Bremerella alba: one gene and its partner. The main gene of each other region encodes a partner of the protein of the gene in region 2 in a complex. Links are inferred from orthologs where the notes say so. Each region holds a gene or a part of one and is shown on either strand. Other genes may lie near its edges.

Region 1 (3,010 bases), on a different replicon or contig from region 2:
CGATGGCAACCAAGAAAGAGGTCAGCGGAATCGTGCAGTTCAAGCTGGCCAGTTGCACGATCGACACCGGCAGCAGTGTTTTTCAGCGAGAAGGAACCTGGACGATTCCCCTGAAGGTTCCGATGAACGACTGCATTGTGACGTGGGGGAAATCGAAGCCGTTCCTCTTGCAGCGAAGTTCAACGCAGTCTATTGACGAACTCTCGAAGTCGCTCGATTTCGAGTGTGAGGATAACGTCTATTGTATGGGCATGTCTTCGCGAGAGATGATGCTTATCGAGTCGACCGCCGGGATGACCAGCAAGACGTCGGTAGACTATACCCGCTGGAAAATGATGTGGGACGATCTGTTTTCCGAACCCAGCGAATCGGTTTGGGCGAGTCCTTTACCGACGGCCACTTCCTACTCGAAACGGCTGCCGGCGGACTATCTGCTGCTGGACGATTTCAGCGAAAACCCGGCTGTTCGACCGGATGAACGCAACGCCGGCATCGATTTTAGGGAGCTTCCCTTTATCAAATCGCCCCTCTCTGGAGCGAGTGGTACTGGGGCAGCGGCCACAAATTGATCGAAAGTCTGTCGGCTGTTCAGGTTGCCGTCTGGCACACTCGAAATGTAGAATCGGGCTTTCTCACCCATCCCAAGCCGACAACGTGAATGGCCGCATGGAATTTTCGAGAGTTTTTCAGTCTAGTTGCCTTCTTTTCTGTCTCAGTTTTTTAACCGCGTGTGGTAGCGGTTCGCCGATGGTCACCGATACGCTCATCTATGGGCGGGGTGGCGATGCGAACGCGTTGGATCCCATTCACACTGATATAGGCGAGTCGGTCAAAGTCATCGTGAATATCTTTGAGCCGTTGGTGGCTTACGATGATGAGACGCTCGACCTGGTTCCCGGCCTCGCAGAATCTTGGGAAACGAGTGACGACGGGCTCGAATGGACTTTCAAGCTACGCCCTGACGTCAAGTTTCACGACGGAACGCACCTCGACGCGGAGGCGGTAGTCTTTACATTTCAGCGGATTCTGGATCCCGATCATCCGCACGTGCATAGCAACATTATCCCTTACTACTCGAGCTATTCGCAGATCGAGAACATCGAAGCGGTCGATGACTTGACGGTGAAGTTTACGCTGAAGCAACCGCAAGCGACCTTTCTGGCCAATATTGCCATGTTCCCTTCCGGGATTGTGAGCCCCACGGCCGTTAAGAAGTACGGAGCCGATTTCACACGTCATCCGGTGGGGACTGGCCCATTTCAGTTTGTGCATTGGAAGCCCAAGCAGGAAATCGTGTTGTCACGCTTCGACGATTATTGGGGAGAGCCGGTCGGCATAGAGCGTGTTGTCTTTTTGCCAAGCGAGGAAAGTTCGATACGCGTAACGCAGCTTAAACGAGGTGAAATTCATATTGCCGACAATCTGCCGCCGTCGGAAGTCGATGGCTTGGAAAAGACGCCTGGGGTGGTCGTGCAATCGACTCCGGGGATCAACATCGGCTATCTCACCATGCAAACACAAAAGCCACCTCTCGATAAGCCTGAGGTGCGTCAGGCAGTTGGTTATGCCATCGACCGCGATCGTCTGATCGAGGTTGCCTATGCAGGACATGCTCAAAAGGCCAAGTCGATGGTTCCGCCAACACTGTGGGGGCATAGCGACGATGTTCCGGAAAAAGAGTTTGATCCGGAAAAGGCAAAACAGCTTTTACAGGAAGCTTCTCAGAAGTATGGCTTTGAATTGCCGCTGAAGCTCGAGTTGTTCGTAATGGACCAGCCTCGTCCTTACATGCAACAACCTCGGCAGACGGCGATCTTTATTAAAGATGCTTTGGAGAAAGTCGGGTTTCAGATTGAAATCATCACCAATGACATCGGCCAACACTTTCAAAGAATGACGCGAGGCGAGCATCAGTTAGGGCTGAGCGGTTGGAGTGCCGATATCGCCGATCCACACAACTTTTTGCATACGCTGCTGCATTCAGAAAATATCAACGAAATTGGTGGTAACAACCTGAGTCAGTACAAGAACGAAGAGGTCGATAAGTTGCTCGATGCGGCTCAGTTTGAACTCGATCAGGAAAAGCGAACTCAACTATACAAGCAGGCTCAACAGTTGATATCTGAAGACGCACCGGTATTGCCACTGGTTCACGTTCCCGTGCGGATTGCCCAACGCGATTTTGTGGAAGGGTACAAGCTGCATCCTTCGTCGCAGGTTCGCTTAAAATCTGCTCGAATCGCGGAGCAATAATGGTGTGGGCGATGCTTATTCAGCGGCTCGCTCAGGCCGTTGTTACGATGTTGATTGCGGTTTTGGCTATCTTTGTTGCTGTTCGCGTACTTCCGGCTAATCCGGTCATTGCCCAGTTCGGTCAGCATGCCGTTCCGGAGAAGATCGAAAAGGAAATGGAAGAGCGTGGCTGGAATAAACCTTTATGGCAGCAAGCGATTACTTTCGTCGGACAAATGGCCCAAGGCAATCTCGGCGAATCGTTCGCTCGACCGGGCGAGAAAATTAGTTCCCGGTTAGGGCAGGCCGTACCGGCTACGCTAGAACTGACATTCGCGGCTATGCTGATTGCCATTCCGGTCGGTGTTTTTGTGGGAACGATCGCGGCTCTATGGAGAAACGCTTGGCCAGATTGGATCTCGATGGCCATTGCTCTGTTAGGAGTGAGTATCCCGGTCTTCTTCCTGGCGATCTGTTTGATTGTCGCTTTTCCACTGATGCCTACCGGTTACCGGCTGCCACCTGGCACGCAGCATCAATTGCATACCGAGTTTTACTTTTTTGAAGCTTTGCTAACGGGACAGTTTCAACTAGCGGCGGTCAGTGCCCGACATTTGGTCCTGCCAGCGATAGCCCTGTCAACGATTCCCTTGGCCGTTGTTTCTCGCGTTACCCGCAACAGCATGCTGGAAGTGCTGGATGCAGATTATTTGCGAACGGCACGAGCGAAAGGGGCTAGTCTGCTGCGAATGATCGTCCGACATGCGTTTCCCAATGC
Region 2 (2,951 bases):
TGCTTGGGGTGCAGAAGTCGCCCACGGCCTTCGACTATCAGTTGGTCGAATTTAGCCTGCGGCATCTCTTTCTCGACGATCTCGATCCCGGAATCGGTCGTCTTCGATTCCATGAAGTCGCTGACGGTCGGTAGGCGACGAAACTTCGTATCGAGTCGCGGACGACAGGCCAGCAGACCCTTGGTGTAGGGGTGCTGGGGGTTCTCGAAGATCTGGTGGATGTTACCGTTCTCGACAATGTTTCCGCGGTACATGACCAGCACGTGGTCGGCAATTTCCGCAATCACGCCCAGGTCGTGCGTGATGAACAGGATAGACATCCCACGGCTATCTCGCAGCTGGCGCAGGATGTCGAGGATTTGGGCCTGGATGGTCACGTCGAGAGCGGTCGTTGGCTCGTCGGCGATGAGCAACTTAGGATTGCAGCTAAGGGCCATCGCAATCATGACACGCTGCTTCTGGCCGCCAGACATCTGATGCGGGTAATAGTCGACTCGCTTGTGGGGATCGGGGATACCCACTTCTTCAAACAGTTGAATCGTTCTCTCGCGGGCTTCTTTTTTGCTGAGATCTTGGTGCAGGCGAATTGCTTCCATGACCTGCGAGCCGACGGTGAACACAGGGTTCAGCGACGTCATTGGTTCCTGGAAGATCATGCTGATATCTTTGCCGCGAATCTTCCGCATCGCCGGATCAGGTAGGCGAACCAAATCGGTTCCCAGGAACGAGATCGTACCGTCCTCGATCTTGGCACTACGTGCGAGCAGCTGCATGATCGACAGCGACGTGACCGACTTGCCGGAACCTGATTCGCCGACGATACCCAGCGTTTCCCCCTCGTCGAGCTGGAAGGAGATTCCATCGACGGCCTTGACGATTTCCTCGCCATGGAAGTAGGTCCGCAGATTGTCGACTTTGAGCAGGGTTTTAGTCATAGTATGCGCGGATTGGACAAGGGAGTTAAGCGTCGCGGGTTCGGGGATCGGTGGCTTCCTGGATGCCTTCACCGATCAAATTGTAGGCCAGCACGGTGGTGAAAATGGCCAGTCCAGGAAAGAAGATCAGCCACCACATCGAGCGGATGTTGTTTTGTCCTTCGTGCAGCACTCGGCCCCAAGTAGGAGTCAGCGTGTCGGCACCAATGCCCAGGAAGCTCAGCGCGCTCTCGGTGAAAATGGCGGCGGCGATACCAAAGCTGATCGGTACGAGAATCGGTGCCAAGGCGTTTCGAAGGATATGAATGAACATGATTCGCATGGGCCCGGCTCCCATCGCTTTCGCCGCAGCGACGTACTCGATCTGTTTGATCTTGAGGAACTCGGCCCGAGTTAATCGTGCGATGCCCGTCCACCCGGTGAGGCCAATCACGGCGACCACCTGCCAAATGCTGGGGTGTTCGGCGATTGCTAACAGGGCGATCACCAGGATTAACGTGGGAACGCACAGGATGATCTCGATGAACCGAGAAAGGACAAAGTCGATCCACCCGCCAAAGTAGCCAGCGCACGCCCCGACCGTAATTCCAATGGCTCCGGCGATACCCATCGAGACGAACCCAACCAGCAGAGCCACTCGGGTTCCATGCACAAGCTGAGCGAACACATCGACGCCGTTCGAGTCGGTCCCCATCAGGTTTTGCCAACTCGGTTTGCCATCGGCTTTATCTGGGTTGCCGGGCTGCCCTTCGAACCAGTCGTCGCGGACACGTTCGATGGGGTCTTGGCGAACAAGCGGCCAGATGGCCCAGCTATCGGGGTCCTTGGCTTTGAGGTTAGGTTCGTACCGTTTCTCGAAGTGATCGCCGGTTGTGAAGATGGCGTTTTCCCAGGGGGCGTAAAAGTAACCCATGCATGGGAAGTAAATGTGTCCTTTGTAGGAACACATGATTGGCCTGGTGCCGGCAATCGCGGGAGAGAAGATGGCAACCACGGCCAGAATTCCAACGAAGTAGAGCCCCAGCATAGCCATTGGCCGACAACGATAATATCGCCAGGCAGTGGCCCAGAACCCTTGCGAGGTCGCGGGCTTAATTGGCTTGACGGGTTGTTCAGCGAGTTCAGGTACGGCACTCATGAGTTACGAATAAGTAATCCGGGGGTCAACGAATGCGTACAGAACGTCGGCCAACAACTGACCTAACAGCGTCATAACCGAAAACATCAAGACCAGCCCCATGATCACCGGATACTCACGCATGGTGATCGACTGGTAAAAGAGATAGCCAATGCCATTCCACTGGTAAATGGTTTCCAGAATCACTGAGCCTGCCAGCAAAGCCGGAAGGGTCAGACCGATAATGGTGACCAGTGGAATCAGAGAGTTGCGAAACGCATGCGTCACCAGAATGCTCGTCGGACTGGCCCCTTTAGCCTTGGCGGTGCGAATGTAATCTTGCTGAATTGTCTCCATCATGTTGGCTTTGATGAAGCGGGTATAGTAGGCCAGCGAGGTGTACGTCAAGCAAAGTACCGGTAAAATGGCGTGCGAGACGACATCCGCAAACTTGCCTAGCGTGCTCATCTCGGCATAGCCTTCGCCGGTCGAACCATACAACGGTAGCCATTCTAAGCGGACAGCAATGATCAAATTCAAATAGACCGCTGCCACAAAGTTTGGCAACGCATACAAGATATACAGAATCGTACTGACCAGTCGTTCGCGAAAGGTCAGTGCACTCGCGGTTGACCAGAGCCCCAAGGGGATGCAAAGCAGGTAGGTCAAAAGCAGCGAAGTACCGGTCAGCATAAGCGTCTTGGGAAGTCGCTCGCTGATGATGATGGTGACCTTGCGGCGGTCGTTGATGCCGCGTCCCAATTCGCCTTGCAGGACATCGCCCAGCCAGTACCAATACCCGACGTACCAGTCCTTGTCTAAGCGATATTGCTTTTCCAGCTTGTCCATCTGAGACTGCGACATCATGGCGTCCATGCGGACAGTTTCTTGCATGATGG

Evidence for each region.
Region 1: the proteins of HOV93_RS08680 (region 2) and HOV93_RS21790 are in contact, whole or in part, in a cryo-EM structure (PDB 8Z1Y), measured with the Escherichia coli proteins. The link is inferred for Bremerella alba from one-to-one orthologs.

The regions. Positions count from the first base shown.
Region 1 is NZ_JABRWO010000014.1:32,570-35,579, forward strand. Bases 19-3,000 are described here. They hold HOV93_RS21790 (ABC transporter substrate-binding protein), read left to right. Parts: upstream 19-747; coding sequence 748-2,253; downstream 2,254-3,000. Other genes in these bases: HOV93_RS21785 (serine/threonine protein kinase), read left to right, coding at 19-569; HOV93_RS21795 (ABC transporter permease), read left to right, coding at 2,265-3,000. In the rest of the region: more of HOV93_RS21785, read left to right, coding at 1-18; more of HOV93_RS21795, read left to right, coding at 3,001-3,010. UniProt on the Escherichia coli protein: Part of the ABC transporter DppABCDF involved in dipeptide transport. Binds dipeptides and accepts a wide range of side chains, including small neutral, bulky hydrophobic, and positively and negatively charged groups. Tripeptides are poor substrates.
Region 2 is NZ_JABRWO010000004.1:228,634-231,584, reverse strand. Bases 18-2,940 are described here. They hold HOV93_RS08680 (ABC transporter permease), read right to left. Parts: upstream 2,074-2,940; coding sequence 961-2,073; downstream 18-960. Other genes in these bases: HOV93_RS08675 (ABC transporter permease), read right to left, coding at 2,077-2,940; HOV93_RS26365 (ABC transporter ATP-binding protein), read right to left, coding at 18-935. Also shown: more of HOV93_RS26365, read right to left, coding at 1-17; more of HOV93_RS08675, read right to left, coding at 2,941-2,951. UniProt on the Escherichia coli protein: Part of the ABC transporter DppABCDF involved in dipeptide transport. Responsible for the translocation of the substrate across the membrane.